DNA from 4 places in the Paenibacillus sp. EB106-04-04-XG159 genome. Region 3 is predicted to be linked to each of the others. Evidence: riboswitches for the same ligand, from Rfam matches in the RefSeq annotation. Region 3 holds a riboswitch; each other region holds the start of a gene.
The links. Region 3 has a riboswitch for cyclic di-AMP ahead of AC3WTP_RS21680 (C40 family peptidase). Riboswitches for the same ligand answer to the same signal wherever they lie in the genome.
Positions count from the first base shown of each region.

Region 1: it holds a riboswitch for cyclic di-AMP, as region 3 does, so the genes downstream of both, AC3WTP_RS06825 (hypothetical protein) here and AC3WTP_RS21680 (C40 family peptidase) in region 3, are expected to answer to the same signal.
Region 2: it holds a riboswitch for cyclic di-AMP, as region 3 does, so the genes downstream of both, AC3WTP_RS06495 (TrkH family potassium uptake protein) here and AC3WTP_RS21680 (C40 family peptidase) in region 3, are expected to answer to the same signal.
Region 4: it holds a riboswitch for cyclic di-AMP, as region 3 does, so the genes downstream of both, AC3WTP_RS05830 (KamA family radical SAM protein) here and AC3WTP_RS21680 (C40 family peptidase) in region 3, are expected to answer to the same signal.

Region 1 is NZ_JBYTDY010000004.1:195,105-199,321, reverse strand. Features, by position in the region: gene kdpA (potassium-transporting ATPase subunit KdpA) at 1-1,641, opposite strand, end outside; gene kdpF (K(+)-transporting ATPase subunit F) at 1,683-1,760, opposite strand; cyclic di-AMP (ydaO/yuaA leader) riboswitch at 2,027-2,193, opposite strand; gene AC3WTP_RS06825 (hypothetical protein) at 2,232-2,642, opposite strand; cyclic di-AMP (ydaO/yuaA leader) riboswitch at 2,754-2,985, opposite strand; gene AC3WTP_RS06820 (CgeB family protein) at 3,311-4,217, opposite strand, start outside.
Region 2 is NZ_JBYTDY010000004.1:110,415-114,631, forward strand. Features, by position in the region: gene AC3WTP_RS06490 (CPBP family intramembrane glutamic endopeptidase) at 10-1,686, opposite strand; cyclic di-AMP (ydaO/yuaA leader) riboswitch at 1,943-2,110, shown strand; gene AC3WTP_RS06495 (TrkH family potassium uptake protein) at 2,172-3,533, shown strand; gene AC3WTP_RS06500 (potassium channel family protein) at 3,557-4,217, shown strand, end outside.
Region 3 is NZ_JBYTDY010000025.1:43,107-47,323, reverse strand. Features, by position in the region: gene AC3WTP_RS21690 (GNAT family N-acetyltransferase) at 1-839, opposite strand, end outside; gene AC3WTP_RS21685 (hypothetical protein) at 1,125-1,733, shown strand; gene AC3WTP_RS21680 (C40 family peptidase) at 1,985-2,452, opposite strand; cyclic di-AMP (ydaO/yuaA leader) riboswitch at 2,457-2,601, opposite strand; gene AC3WTP_RS21675 (carbamoyl transferase) at 2,829-3,647, opposite strand; gene AC3WTP_RS21670 (M1 family metallopeptidase) at 3,655-4,217, opposite strand, start outside.
Region 4 is NZ_JBYTDY010000003.1:348,230-352,446, reverse strand. Features, by position in the region: gene AC3WTP_RS05840 (cobyric acid synthase) at 1-631, shown strand, start outside; gene AC3WTP_RS05835 (DUF2179 domain-containing protein) at 729-1,244, shown strand; cyclic di-AMP (ydaO/yuaA leader) riboswitch at 1,378-1,508, shown strand; gene AC3WTP_RS05830 (KamA family radical SAM protein) at 1,795-2,886, shown strand; gene AC3WTP_RS05825 (betaine/proline/choline family ABC transporter ATP-binding protein) at 2,996-4,171, shown strand; gene AC3WTP_RS05820 (ABC transporter permease) at 4,171-4,217, shown strand, end outside.

The DNA of each region.
Region 1 (4,217 bases), on a different contig from region 3:
CAGCACAATCGCAGGGAAGAATGTCAGTGCGCCCACAATAAGGGTGCAGCCGACAAAGATTATGCCGAAAGTTGCCGTATTCGTACGGAAAGTCCCGCTCGTCACAGGAACAGGCTGCTTCTTAGCCATCGAGCCTGCTACCGCGAGCAGCAGCACCATGGAGAGGAAGCGTCCCAAGAACATGACACTGCCAGTCGCAATATTCCAGAAAGCTGTCGCATCTCCTAAACCTTCAAAGCCTGAGCCGTTGTTGGCAGCAGAAGAGGTGAATTCGTACAATGCCTGCGTTAAACCGTGGAATCCAGGATTGCTCAAGGTATCCGCTTGGGTCATCAATGCTACTGCTGCTGGGAACAGAATGAGCAGCGGATGAATAATTAACGTTACGGCGATCAGCTTCATCTCGCGGCTCTCCAGCTTGCGCCCGAGAAATTCCGGTGTACGGCCGACCATGAGACCGGATAGAAACACCGCGATCATCGCATACATGAGAACGTTGACGAAGCCTACTCCCATACCGCCGAATATGGTGTTCAGCATCATATTCGCAAGCGGGATCAATCCGCCTAGAGGGGTCATCGTATCATGCATATTATTAACTGCCCCCGTCTCGGAAGCTGTTGTAACGACAGAATATAGAGCGGACTGCGCTACGCCGAAGCGCACCTCCTTGCCCTCCATGCTCGGCCCTTCAATGCCTGCCTGATGCATAACGGGATTGCCAGCCTGTTCAGCCGTTACGGATAAGCCGGTCATCACCACAAACATGATGAGCATCGCGACGAACAGCGTCCTGCCTTCCTTGGCGTTTCCAGCCATCTTGCCGTAAGCAAACGGCGTAGCTGTCGTCACGAGCAGCATCAAGATCATCTGCAGCGTATTGCTTAATGCATTCGGGTTCTCAAGCGGATGCGTTGAGTTCGGGCCATAGAAGCCGCCTCCGTTGTTGCCGAGCTCTTTAATCGCTACAAATGAGGCTACGGGACCACGCACAATCGTCTGCTCTTCTCCCTGCAGTGTCGTTACCGTTTCGCTTGGCGACAAGGTCTGAGGCACTCCCCATGCTGCGAACAGCACAGTTGCTACAATTGCGATCGGCATGAGCACCCGAGTAATCGATCGAACCATATCAACGAAGAAGTTGCCCATCGGTCTGCCGGTCAGCCCGCGAATAATTGCAAATACGAGCGCAAGGCCAGTCGCCGGAGAAGTAAACATGAGGAATACGATGGCAACCATCTGCGACAAGTAAGATAAACCCGTTTCACCGCTGTAGTGCTGCAGATTCGTATTCGTCATAAAGCTAATCGCTGTATTAAAGGCCAAGCTGGGCTCCATGTTCGGAACACCGCTTGGATTCAACGGCAGGTAAGCCTGCACTCGAAAGATTGTATACGTGATTCCGATCATTACTACATTCGTAAGCACGAGAGCCATCGCATATCCCTTCCAGCTCTGATTGACTTCTCGTATCCCGAATATCTTGAACAAGAAGCGATCAACTGGACCAAGAATGCGGTCGCCTGGCAGCGGAGCCCCTTCGCTATTGAACACCTTCGCCAAATAATGCCCTACCGGTCGCGCCAGCAAAATAACGATCACAATCGTAATACCAATAGATAACCAGCCCAAAGCTGTCATTGTGCAGCTCCACCTTTCTCGCTTATAACCCCTATAGGAATCTAGAATTTCTCAGGTTTAACCAATGCGTAGCCAAGATAGACAAACAGTGCCGCTACAAGCACTCCCAGTGCGATCATCATGACGTTCACCTCGCTAATCAGCTTTCTAATTCAGAAGCGCTCCATCGATATACGATATACACGATCGAGGACAACAGCCCTAGCAGCGCGACCATAATGACATCCAACACAGTCTTCACACCCCTTTAGAATCGAATGAACCAGGTTCCACCTAATTTCAGCGCCGAATCGCAAAAAAACCGCACGGAAAGAGGGGGTCCTCTTCCCATGCGGTTATCTAGTCACAGCTATAGAAAGCCGGACATACTGCACGACGAAAGAAGGCTGCCTCTATGGACGCTTACGAGGTTAGCTGACGGATTCGGGCGCATGAGTCGCCCTACTCGGCTGGCTGCCGAGATTCACCCCTGCATGACAGAGCATTACTCACTCTGACATGCCTAATTGGTTCCCCCGCTCCCCTGCAACAGGGATTAAGCGATGAGCTTGGCCTTGGCTCTATGAAATTAGGATCAACCTATAGCTCTGCTAACTAATCAGATCATTCAGCAGAAACGATACCTGTTCGGATTGTGTGTACAATACCATATCCGCTCCGAGCAGCCGATAGATCGATCTTGGATTATGATGCTTCGTAATGACCACGATACTGTCTGTGGTCCAAGGTCGACAGTGCTTCAACAACCGACAGGTCAACGCAAAGCTCGTTTCAAATAAATAAATACGTCCTACTCGCCCCAAGGGCTGAGAGTCTGCCAGTGACTTGGATGTGTTGATGCGCCAAATATTTGTCACACCAAGCTGTTTCATCCGGGTAACGCACTGGGCATTGTTAACAACTGCGGCAACCGGGATTCCGGCGCCCTTAATCGATCGAACGAAGTCTACTCCCATTGCATTAGGAGCGAATACCGCAATGGTCCGATCTCTGTCATACATGATCCTCACTACCTCCTAAAATGTCCGCAAACGCATCATTCATTCGGGTAAGAGGCTGATCTGCATGCGCTGTATCTAATGTACCTGATGCTTCATGTACTTTAGCCTAAACGCGCCTCTCCTCGGACGCTTACGAGGTTAGCTGTCGGGTTCGGAATCGAAGAGTCGCCCTACTGGTTGAAGCGACAATTCACATGCCTATCGTGAATATGTCCTTAACCGGATTCACCCCAGCGAATAACATCCGCTTCGCAGCTTCAATCATCATGCGGCTGCAAGCTATACTATTCGCGATAATGGTTCCCCCGTTTCCGCATTACGCGGAATTCAGCGATGAAATCGCAACGGCTGTGATCAATTGCTGAAATGTATCTTACGCCTCCCGCAACCTTTATGTAAACGAAACCGAAAGCTGCTATTGAATTATTAAGGCTAGATTCATGTGACTAATCACACACAATCTTCTATTTTCATATTCACAGCTATGTCTTGCTCGTTTAATCTAGCGATTATCAGATCGATAAAGCATAAAGCAGATAATCTAAGAATGAACTGGTTGTAATCGTTTTTTCGACATAAAGTCATAGTTTAGCGCTCCAACCACCTATTTTTTCCACAACATGCAAAACCGCCGCTCGGAAGGTCCGCGCGACGGCTCTCAACTTAAACTAAGATCCATATATAGTTCCGAACAGCTGATTGAGCCGATGAGCATAAGTATGCTCACGCAGTGTGCGTGCAAGGCCGCGCAGCGCAATCTCACGGCGTTCTTCCTCATGCTTTAAATAATAATCAATCTTCTGAAGCATTTCTTCCGGCGAGTTATAGGTCTCAATCTCTACTCCTGGGGTGTAGAATCGCGATAGATCACTGCGCACATCTGTCAACTGCAGTGTTCCGCAGCCCAGGATTTCAAACGTGCGCGGATTAGGTGAAACGCCGACAATCTGTGCCGAATTGCTATTAAAGGTATCATCATCATGCGAGCGATGCATGTTAATCACGATCTTCGTTACATTGTACATTTCAGCTGTTTCTTGCGGGGTAAGCCAACGACCAAGATCAACCTTTTGCTTATGTTGGCGGTACCTGGCTACACGATCCCACCAAATTCCAGAGATTCGAGTGTCATAGGACATAAGCCTCGGGAAGATCGGATCTAAGAAGCGCACTCGATTCCAATAAGCAGTGCCGATGAAGCATACCTCACGCAATCTGCCGCTCGAAGTGGTCCTAGGCTGAAAATGTCCGGGATATACACCGAACGGCAAGTAATGTACATTCGCACAGCCAATGGATTGATAGAAGCTGACACAGTTCATTTCCAGGGTGAAAATAAAATCATAATGCTGCACCACATTCTTCATAATATCTGTATAGTAAGGATCATCCGTCAACCAGATTGCTGTGCGAATTCCGATCGCTCTCAGCTCGTTCAATTGCTCCACTGGAAGCTCCATCCCGTCCAGCACAAGGACGAGGTCCGGTCTGACAAGAGCCGCCGTGGAAGCTACTGCATCCTTCGACCCTATCGTAGTCACTTGTGCAACCATTCCCTGAAGGGTCGCGATCATT
Region 2 (4,217 bases), on a different contig from region 3:
CTCAATTGTTTATGGGATTGAATATGTAACCGTTTTGCGATTGCGGTGCATCGCGGCTAAGCAATACACAACTGTTACTGGAAGCAGCAGGTATATAATACCGAATGTAAAGCCCGCCAAGGAGCGCTCCAGGAATAGGGACATCACCATCAGCAGCGTATCGAGCATCAGATGAGCGCTGACGGCTGTCCAGAAGCCGTACCGAACCATTATCCATACGAAGGCGAAGCCGATAATCATCAGTTCTACTGGTCTTGAGTAGAACGGGTATATCGGATACATCACATGTCCCGCGGCCCAGACGAAGGTAGGGACGATGGCAGCAATCCATGTGTTCGGAATCCATCTTCTCAACAGCCCTACGCCGAATAAACGGTAGAATCCTTCTTCAGAGATCGCGGCTACCCATGCGAGCAAGGGGTACATGTACATATAAGTCAGATTCAATGGAGATGAGATCGAATCCGTTGAGCTCCAAGCACCGACACCGAGCTCCAGCAGGGTGAATATAATCGTCTGCATACCAAGCAGTATTCCTGCCCAGCATAGTCCGTTCCAGAAGGCATTCACCAATGCGGTTCCAAAGTTGGGATGTCTCCATGTAGGCAGCAAATTAGTATGGAGGCTCCGTCTCCACAGCGCGCGTCCCGTGACCAAGGCCAGATATAACATAATTCCGCCTTGTACGACAACAATTGCAGATTGCAGATATAGGGCGTTCTGTATATCGCCGGTTGTGACAGGTACTTTCTGTTCCAGCATGACATAGCTGGGCAGGGCATTCCATGAGTGGACGACGGATAATCCGCAGGATATGACAGCAAGCAATATGATCGTCCAGGAACCGAAATGTATCGTACGTCGATAGACTACAGCACATACGACAGCTGCAATCCCCATAATAAGTGACATTAGCTGATAGGCGTAGTTTTGAGTCTTCTCTGCTGATTCCTGCTGGTGTTTCATTTCAGAAGTATATGCAGGTGGAACATCCCATACAGGCCTAAGGCTGGTTATATAGTCTCCAGACCATGTGGCAACTAGCTCCAACGAGGCGTCGCCTACCTTGGCAGCAGGTACACGATATCTGATCTCATTCGGATTCGCGGCTGACATCGGCAATCGCTGTACTTGGGCATCTGTATACCCGAGCTCCCGAATTGCTTCATCCGTCCGAGCCGCCATGTCGGCCTCGCTAAGGTTAGATGAACTAGAAGGCATGTCAGTCGTTTGGGTCTGATAACCGACCAGCTTGCCGCTCGTCATATGCAGATCTACAATCGTGTATTCCAGATCATGCAGATTCCCTCTTCTCATCAAGACACGGTAGTAGTCGTATGGAGCCAGCTTGTCCCAAGGCTCATAGCTTTCCATCAATTGTTCTTTGCTCACATAACCGGATAAGAGTTGATTCGTATCGTATATAACAGCTGTTTCCAGCGGTTTAGAGGACTGTCTTCCTGAGGCGAATGCCTCATCCGCATACACCTTATATGCGAGGTTCAAAGCTTCTTGTTTCGTGATGGGCTTAGCGAGTGCTTCTTCACTGCCAGATGTAATGGGAGCTATGACTTGAAATGCCAAGAAGATCATGAACCCGATCACGGAGCAAACGACAACAAGTCTTGAGACGGTTCTCTGATGCAAAGACGCAGTAACGGATGCTTGTTCAAAGTGAGAAGACAAGGGAATCCCCCTCTATCGTGAAATGGTCTTATTATGATTGTATATCTGATCATAGCCGCTTATGTTTCATTTGAATAGAACAAGGTTATCGAAATTATAATGCAACGTCAAGAAAACAGGCGTCACACTGATGCATTGCATGAAAACAATCTAATGTAAACGCTCTTAATCCCTAATTCGGGTACATTTCAGATGAATTTGCCAGTTTATTGACTTTGTAAGTGCTCGTATAAACGTATATAATCATCTCGTTATGAATTGTATAGAGCCGAATTTCGCGCAAGCGAAAGCGGGGGAACCGATATTTGGGGTGAATTTCGCAATGTGCTGCAGACTTAGAGTATAAGCTGCAAGCGCTGCGAATAGGGCAACTTGACGTGCCCGAATCCGTCAGCTAACCTCGTAGGCGAGCACGTCAGGAAACCAGACAGCATTGGTATTCCGATGCTTTTTTTTATGAAATTTTTTAGAGGTGGGCACAGCAATTGAAAAAGATTGAGCTTTTACGACCATGGAGATTAACTCCGGCGCGCATACTGGCAGTGGGATTCGCTGCAATCATTTTGTTAGGCTCATTTCTTCTGATGCTCCCCATATCAAACGTTGACGGTCAACCGCTCCACTTTATCGATGCATTGTTCACAGCGACGTCTGCAACATGTGTTACAGGATTGGTTGTCGTTGATACGGGGTCGCACTTTACCATGTTCGGACAGATAGTCATCTTATGTCTTATCCAGATCGGCGGTCTGGGATTTATGACGATGGCGACGTTGTTCGCGCTCGTATTCAAGAAGAAGATATCATTGAAGGAACGATTGATCTTGCAGGAGGCGCTGAATCAGGGTTCGATGGAAGGTATCGTTCGTCTGATCCGCAAAGTACTGCTCTATTCTCTCATCATTGAAGGTTCAGCCGCTATTGTGTTTGCACTGCGTTGGGCGGTCGACATGCCTTTTGGACAGGCGCTGTACTTTGGTATATTTCACGGGATATCCTTTTTCAATAATGCGGGATTCGATATATTCGGGATGACAGCAAGCGGACCGTTCTCCAGCTTGACCAGCTATGTCGATGATCCGATCACTAATATCGTAGCGATGTTCCTGATTGTATCGGGAGGTATAGGATTTATCGTCATGTCCGATCTGGTTGATTATCGCAGGACGAAGCGTTTGTCGCTTCATACGAAGGTTGTTCTGTATACGACTGGTTTCTTAATCTTATTCGGGGCGCTTGTCATCTTCGTATTCGAATTTTCGAATCCGAACACGATGGGGGATATGAACTTCTTCGAGAAGATATTAGCTTCATTCTTTCAATCGGTTTCACCTCGTACAGCAGGGGTCAATACGGTTGATATTGCCGGATTGCGGCAGGCAACTCAATTCTTTATAGTCATTCTCATGTTTATCGGTGCTTCTCCAGGCTCGACGGGCGGCGGTATTAAGACGACGACATTCGCGATATTATTCGGCGGGGTCGTTGCGATGGTACGCGGCAAGGATGATATCGTGATGTTTAAGCATCGCTTGGCGAAAGACCGATTGAATAAAGCACTCACTTTAATATTGATAGCGCTAGGTCTGGTCATTACCGTGTCCATGATCCTGTCAACGACAGAGGATGCAGATTTTCTTGCGATCTTATTTGAAACAACTTCTGCATTCGGTACTGTAGGTCTGACTATGGGGATCACCAGCGATCTATCGAGCATCGGCAAGCTGTTGATTGCGATGACGATGTTTATCGGCCGATTAGGCCCGCTTACACTTGCATATGCGCTTGGACCGAAGACGGAACGTGAATTGTTCCGTCATCCAGAAGGAAAGATAACGATAGGTTAACAACAAAGGGGATAGTATCAAAGATGGATGTGCAGCAGTATGCCGTCATTGGAATGGGACGGTTCGGTTCCAGCTTGGCTGAAGAATTGATGAAGCTTGGTCACCAGGTATTGGGAATCGACAAGGATGAGGAAGTTATTGATGAAATGAACAATGTGGTAACACATGCAGTCGTTGCTGACGCGACAGATGAGGAAGTGCTTCGTTCGCTCGGCATTCGCAACTTTGACTGTGTCATTGTAGCAATAGGCAATGATATCCAGACGAGTATACTGGTTAGTATTCAGGTGAAGGAGCTGGGGGTCAAGAAAGTAGTTGCCAAGGCGCTGTCTGATCTGCATGGCAGAGTCCTGGAGCGGCTTGGAGTTGACCGAATTATATATCCGGAACGGGATATGGGCATTCGGGTTGCTCACCATCTCGTATCACCTAATCTCCTTGATTATATTGAGTTGTCTAAGGAATATACGATTGTGGAGCTCAACGTACCGAGATGCTTGAATGGAGTCACACTGCGTGAGCTGAACTCGCGCGTACGATACGGCTGCAGCATCGTAGCCTTGAATAAACCTAATGGCATTATAGTTGCTCCATCCGCAGATGATGTGTTGGCAGAGAATGATATCATGGTCATGATCGGTACTAATTTGCAAATTGAACAATTTGAAGAAAAGATTACAGATA
Region 3 (4,217 bases):
ATTCGATAATAATCTGTCGCTGAGACAACCTGGAATCCTGCCGATATATACAATTGATAAGCCCGTTCATTAGCGCTGTTCACGTCAAGGACAATATCTGCAATGTTCTTATTCGTTAATTCTTGAATTACTTCATAAAGCGCGGCTCTGCCTAATCCCTTGCCCTGAAGGGTTGGGTCAATCCCGAAGCCATTGATGGACGCGGATTGTTCCACATAGGTGATCGATACGATGCCCGCATATTGATCGCCATGCATGATTGCATATTGCGTACGGTTGGCAGCATTCATCGTATTAGTTATAAATGATGCGGCAGACTCAATGCTCTCTTCAAAGATGGTACTGGATAAATGAACGAGACTGTTTAGAGCCTCCTCAGAAGCCACCTTCAAACGAACTGCATAAGGAGAGAGAGGATTAGAATATATCGGCTCCCCCTTGTACTTCAGTGAATACTCTGTAAATTGATAGGCGGCTGGCAGTCTATTCATGAGCTGCTTAGCAGGAGCGGCTTGAGAGTCGCATACGAGCAGCAAGCTCGGTATACGGTAGAGTGTGAGCTGCTCTCTAGCCTTTGTCAGCAGTGAGCTGAAGTATCCTTGCTGCCTATAGTCAGGCAGTGTGCAGCCGGTAACTTCTGCTTCTTCCTTCGTAGGGATAAACAGCTTAATAAAGCTTACAAGTTGCTGCTGTTCATAATAAAGATAGTAAGAAGGAATATGCTTATCGATATTGAGAGAATTATCGAGAGAGAGACGGACAGATGGATCAATTGCTTGGCAGCAGCGCTCCAGCTGTTGGATGTCTTGTATGATGTCAGGATCAAGTTCATTCAGCATGAGAATCAAGGAATTTTCACACCTTTCACTAACAAGTTATAGGATTATCCCGGAATATTGGAAAGCGGATGTTAAGTAAAATGACAATTGGATCGCATTGGTTGAAACAATCGCTGCTCCTTATACGTATGATGAGAATGGTGCGATATAACAGATTAGATGAATATGAATGCTGTACCTGTAGCATAGCTTAAACATGAACAAAATTTAAGCCTATTTTCAGCATGATTTTACATAAATTGATCATACTAATCTTATCTCTTTATGAAATGAGGTGTCACAAGGATGAAATGGACTACGACATCGGCTGTTGCTTGGTCAACAGCTATAATGCTGCTGCTTGCGTCTCCGACATCGACATCGGCACTTGAAGTGACAGAGAAGACAATTGCGACGCTGCCAGAGGCGAAGGTCGTGATGGCTGGAGTAAATGATCGCAAGAACGGTGAGCCGTCTCAATTGCTATCGATGCTGCCAACAGGCGACATGATGAAACCGAGCACATCTGAAGATAAATCCCGAGCTGATGCAAAGGCGAAGTGGGAGGAACTGCAGAAGGATCCAGAGCTGCAGAAGATGCAAACCGAGATGAAGGAGCTTCGCAGCCAGATGCGAGAGCTGCGTGAGAAGCGTTTGCTGCTTGTCGCCAAAAAATTGGGTATATCGACGGAAGGGAAGACGCTTGAGCAGATTCGTGACGAAGTTCATCTGAAGATGGGTGGAAAAAAACACCTGTTCCACGGGAAACATGTCAATAAAGAGGACCGTGCGCAGCGTATGAAAGATTGGTCTACCCAGAACGGTGCGCAGATGGATGGGATCACTGCTGAGGAATTAAAAGCTAAGATGCAGGAATGGAGAGCTCAACAGGGTGAGCAGAGCTCTCGACAATAGCACGAATACTAGCTGAAGTGAGGCATGTCCACAGGTCTAAGGGACATGCCTTTATCATTTGAATTGTTTCACGGACAAGGCTAATCATAACATTCGATATTACTCTCGAAGTTTGAAGGGTTGACGATTGCCATGCCGTCTTATAGTCAATTAAGCATAGCGAAGGCGCTCATTGCAGCATTACACATTAAAAAACCCGACAGGCTGCATTAGGCATCCTACCGGGTTAATCTACTAAATCTGTTGAACTACTATTCAGTTGCCATATACTTGTATTGCTCGTCGCTCAAGATGCGCTTAGCACCCACATAGCGGTTCTCATAGTAATCCATGCTCAAGCTGTCGATGCGAGTTCCCTTGCTTGTGGAAGCATGAGCAAATTTGTTGTCACCAACGTAAATACCTACGTGAGAAATACCTTTTCCGCTAGTATTAAAGAATACTAGATCTCCAGGACGAAGGTCGCTCTTCTTTACTTTAGTACCTTCATCATACATCGAAGAGGATGTGCGAGGAAGATCAACTTCGTATTTGTCGAATACGTATCCTACGAATCCAGAGCAGTCAAAGCCTTTTGTTGTTGTGCCGCCGTACTTGTAATCAATACCTAACAAACCATCAATCGTAGTGTCCATCTTAGTTGCCGCGAATGCGCTTCCAGTTCCGATAGAGAATAGCAAGCTCATTGCAACAGCTGCAGTGACAAGCTTCTTTTTCAATTTAATATACCCCTTCCGTGCCTGCGAGGTTAGCTGGAGGGTTCGGTTGAAGGTCTCCCTATGATCTCTGCATAAGCAAGATCAATTCACCCAAAATACTTGGTTCCCCCGTTTCCCGGATGTGTACGGGAATTCGGCATAATAAGATCACATCTGAGTCCGATGCTTTTAATTACAATCTTGAAAGAACTGAGAATGGTTTCATGACAAAGTTGTAATAAATCCTGAACTTATTTTAACAGAATGTAATTCATTTGACAAACTGTTTTTGTCCCTAAAATAAAAAAACTTGTCCCTATCCGCGAAAAAAGCGGGTAAGACAAGTTTTTTTTGCTATATACGTGATCTATTTCTGATACAGTATCAGCTATATGATTTAGAGGTGTTCCTGATGCTGCCAAGCTGCGTAACGGCTAGAAAGGCTCCATAGCTTCAGCAGAGTTTGCAGTGCTGGAAAGGCCTGTTGGAGGATAAGGGCAGTCATCCCTGTCCAGAACATAGCGGCTGTTGTAATCATTGCGCCAGAGAGAGCTGTGATCAGGATGAATGTGAGCGATATTCCGATAACGGGCAGAATACGGCGTATGCCCCATTTCATGGCCTGAAGAAGCGGCATCTCCGTCGCCGCGCCGAATTGCAGGAACAAGAACAGGTGATGCAGAAGCCACCCTCCAATGATCCAGCCGAAGGCGATCGGTAGAACATTCATCAGCATGGACTGCCAGTTTAGGGAAGTCGCCAGCGTCTCTGCCAGATAAGGAACGATCCAATAAGAGGGAGCCAATAGCACGACCGTTTCGATTAGATACAATAAGGATACCGGCTTCCATACCGCGGCAATACCTCGAAAGAAGGTTAGACTGGATTCTGATCGATGATTGGCCATGGTATACAGCAGCCCAGCGTGAATTAATGGAGTCAACAGCATCCGAAGTGCGATAAATCCGATAATAGCCCACAGATAAGGGGTATAGGTTGATGTTTTGGTTAATTGGAATTGGCTCTCCAGCATAAAGATTTGATTGCTCATCTCAGACGGCGCTGGATCGGGATATCGTTTCAATATCGGAACAACGATAGAATCAATAAACCGATAGAGGAAGAATCCCCACAATAGATGGTATAGGAACAGAAGTACCCAGATATAAACATGATTCACGATCCAATCCCATCCCGTACGAAAATGTGGTTTCATGCGACGATCACCACCCCAATACATTCGTAATCAGTTCGATCCACTTGACTGCTGACCAATTTACACGCGTTCGGACAGGTTCATCTACTTGAGCGCGCATATAATTGTTAACATGTTTATTTTCGACGACAATGGTATAGAGTGGGTCAACCATAACCCAGCTCAGTGGTGAAAGATGTGTCAGCTTGTACTGAATGCGATCACCCTCGACTTGCCATACTTTCCGAGTCGTCGAGCCGTCCTTGAATCCAAATACGACCGGAACAGTAGGATAATCCGCTCCAAGCTTCTGAATGCTGACGGTCGATTCATACTTCACAGAATCTTTAGCTTGCACAGTGTGAGTTTCAATGCTCTCAACCGCAAAGTCAGCCATCTCTTGACCATATACATACTGATTGAAGAAGTCGGTCCATTTCTGTTTCGTCACCGATTCGACTACGCGTTGGAAGTCCGTAGTGGAAGGATGCTTAAAGCGGTATTTGTTGAAATAAGTCTTCAAGATGCGCTGCATCTTCTTTTCCCCTACCTGCTTCTCCATTGCGAGCAGTACTAGCTTAGCGCGATAGT
Region 4 (4,217 bases), on a different contig from region 3:
CACTATTGAGGATCTGCGCTTTCTGCGAGAAACGGGGATACAGCAGGCAATTGAGGTACAGGTTCACCGCAGTGCGAAGCTGGTTGGAATCTGCGGTGGCTATCAAATGCTAGGCAATCTAATAAGTGTTCCAGATGGTGCTGAGGCTGAACCGGGGACGGTCGTGAAGGGCTTGAGTTATCTGCCGATAGAAACGTGCTTCTACGCGGAGAAGAAGATTGAGCGTGTGTATGGCGAGGTAAGTCGAAATCTAACCGACAAGGAACACTTAGTGGGGTTGAAGATAACAGGCTATGAAATTCATATGGGGCGCTCAACGGTAAATATGAGCGAGAAAGCCGCAGGTCCTTTGTTCATACTTCAAGGCGCTGGAGAAGCCTTTGGCGATGGCTATGCCTCGATAGATGGGAAAGCTTGGGGAACGTATGTGCACGGTATATTTCATAATGATCATTTTCGCCGTGCGTGGCTTAATCAGCTGAGGGAAGGGAAGGGTTTATTGCCGCTCAATAGCTGTATTAGCTTTGTGAATCGACAAGAAGAGGCTTTTGACAGGCTGGCTGATACAGTGCGCGAGCATCTGCGAATGGAGCTTCTCTACGACATTGCAGGAATCACTCCTCATGACTAACGGAAACATCATACTTACGACTCCAGGTTTGAAGAAGCGCACTAACGGTTAACGTATGTAATACAACAAATGTATAAACTTGAAGGAGATGTAGGTTATATTTACTATCCTATTATCGATCTTTTGCATACAAATCGTATACGTCGCGTTCTTCACCTTGCGCATGATTCTGACACTGAAAGGCCAAAAGTATTATGCTGCTGTCCTAAGCTGTGTAGAAATTACGATATATGTGCTTGGCTTGAATATGGTTCTGAAATATTTGGATCAGCCGATCAGCCTGATCGTATATGCACTTGGATACGGCTTAGGTGTATTAGCAGGTTCTTGGATCGAAGGGAAGCTAGCGCTCGGATATGTTACGATGCGAGTTATCGTAAACGATCCGTTCAGCGAAGTACCTCAGCATCTGCGTAAATTAGGTTATGGCGTTACCACATGGATTGGTCAAGGTCGCGATGGAGACAGGCTCGTGCTGGAAGTGTTAGCGAGACGCAAGAACCAGAAGAAGTTGTATCAATCGATTATCGAGATTGATTCGAAGGCGTTTGTCATTACACTTGAACCTACTCAATTCCACGGAGGCTTCTGGACTAAAGCGACTAAAGATTAAGTTTAGAGGCGAATATCATAAGTTAAATTTCCTTGATAAGAAAGTGGCGAGCACTCGTTGGGGTGCTCGTATTTTGCATTGCTGGAAAATATTGAGTGGTAATCATGTTGACAATATGTCAATATTCATATAGCATAGAAGTACGCTTAATTCCCAGCAATGGGAAGCGGGGGAACCAATCAGTGGGGCTAGTCGCAGCAATGCGTAGGAAACCATCTTTTCCGAGTCCGTCAGCTAACCTCGTTTGCAGGAGATGGGTCACATCACAATTATGAACATATCACCATGACCCGAATCTTTATTCGGGTTTTATTATTTTGCTGACCCTATTTCACAACAATGACCGATGAGTCATTGTTTGTGTTGGGGTCTTTTTCTGTTGACCCGCAACAGTATTATCTTCTGCAAGCAAGAAAGAACCATTTCCCCCCCCCCGTCTCAGTCAAGACGCATCTAGACTGAATCCAATCACCGATCATCATGATGATCCGCACATCACTTGAAAGAGAAGGACTGAGTAAGCCAATTCTTGAGTAAAGGGGCGATCGTAATGCCGCAACCAAAGTACATTACGCAGATTGATCGAATTACTGCTATTCCCGAGGAGGAGCGCGCTAAGCTCAAACAGATCACGGAGAAATTCGTGTTCCGCGTGAATGATTACTACCTTGGCTTGATCGACTGGAACGATGAACATGATCCTATCCGCAAGCTCGTCATTCCGAATGAAGGAGAGCTGTTGGAGTATGGACGTTGGGATGCATCTGATGAGCATGCCAATTATGTAGCACCTGGATGTCAGCACAAGTATGGAACAACGGCGCTTCTCATTGTATCGGAGGTGTGCGGCGCTTACTGTCGTTATTGCTTCCGTAAACGCTTGTTCCGCAATGATGTGAATGAGGCTTCATTGAATGTAGAGCCGGGCCTAGCTTACATCGAACAGCATCCTGAGATCAACAATGTGCTGCTCACGGGCGGGGATAGCCTTATTCTCTCTACGAAGAAGATTCGTGAGATATTGGAACGTCTTCGCAGTATCGAGCATGTAAAGATTGTGCGATTCGGCTCCAAGCTGCCGGTGTTTAATCCGATGCGGATCTATGAAGATGAAGAGCTGCTTCAGGTGTTTCGTGAGAATTCGAGTGTAGATCAGCGGATCTATGTGATGGCGCACATCAACCATCCGCGAGAGATTACTCTTGAAGCGAAGCGAGCCTTTGATGCACTCCATAGCGCTGGTGTTATCGTGGTGAATCAGACGCCTGTATTAAAGGGGATTAATGATGATCCAGCGGTGTTGAGTGAACTACTTGACCAATTATCATGGGCTGGTGTTACACCGTATTACTTTTTTATCAATCGTCCAGTTGCGGGCAATTCTGACTTTGTCTTGTCCTTGCAGCGTGCATATGAAATTGTGGAGCAGGCGAAGGCACGAACCTCGGGGCTTGGTAAGCGGGTTAGATTGTCCATGAGTCATGCGTCCGGCAAGATTGAGATATTGGCGATCGAAGATGGCAAAGCCTATTTGAAGTTTCATCAATCGAAGAACGGAAATTATGGGAAGTTTATGACTCTGGATTGCCCTGAAGGTGCTTCATGGTTTGATGATCTACCAGGACATGAACGGTACTTATAATCGAGATGGAACATCTAGAAAGAGTCCTGTAGTGATTAGCTTGGCAGGAGAATGTTTAATCGCAAATATTGGGTAAACTGTGATCAATAAAAGTAGAGGTGAGAGGATTATGATTGAATTTAAGCAGGTAAATAAGATTTATGAAGATGGCTTTCAGTCTCTCAAAGATATTAATCTGACGATTAATAAAGGGGAGTTAACTGTACTTATTGGACCGAGCGGCTGTGGTAAATCAACGACGATGAAGCATATCAACAGCCTGATTACCCCCTCCAGTGGAACCATCCTGATTAATGGTGAAGATATCTCCACTCAGAACCCGGTTGAGCTTAGACGCCGAATCGGTTACGTCATCCAAAGTGTTGGCTTATTCCCCCATATGACAATCGCTAAAAATGTCGCCGTTGTTCCTAATCTGATGAAATGGAATCAAAGTAAAATAGATCAGCGTGTAGATGAATTGTTGAACATGGTCAATCTGGATCCGGCAGTTTATCGTGATCGCTATCCTTCTGAATTAAGCGGAGGGCAGCAGCAGCGGATCGGTGTTATCCGCGCTTTGGCCGCGGACCCGGATATTATATTGATGGATGAGCCGTTCAGCGCGCTTGATCCGATCAGCCGTGAGCAGCTGCAGGATGAGCTGGTTCGTCTGCAGGAAGAGTTGCATAAGACGATCATCTTTGTTACGCATGATATGAATGAAGCGATTAAGTTAGCCGATACGATCATCCTCATGAAGGATGGGGAGATTGTGCAGTCTGGATCGCCTGAGACCATACTCCGTTATCCTGCAAATGACTTTGTTCGTACCTTTATCGGACAGAAACAGGTTGAAGATACCGTTCAAGGCGAGCCTATGCGGATGACTGCGGTTGACGATGTTATGGTCACGCAGCCCGCGACGATCTATCCGAATCGCGGCTTGGCAGAAGCGATCAAGATTATGGAGGCGCGCCGAGTGGATACCTTGTTCGTGGTTGACCGCTACCGGAAGGTGCTTGGGATCGTTTCGATTTATCGCGTTCTAAGTGAATTCGGCAGTGAGAACAAGACGGTTCAGGATGTGATGCGTCCGATTGGGTATCAAGTTGCTCCTGGGACCTCGCTGCCTGAAGCAGTAGAGATGATGACGAATCATCGATTATCGAACCTGGCTGTGGTAGATGAAACAGGACGCTTGGCAGGACTGTTGACACGGGGCAGTATCGTCAGCCATCTGAACGAAGTGTACCCGGCTCTCATTGATCAATATGGCAAGAGCCTCGAAGAGGAGGCGAAGTAATGAACGAGCTGTTTACTTTCTTCCAAGAGCGCGGCGGAGACATATT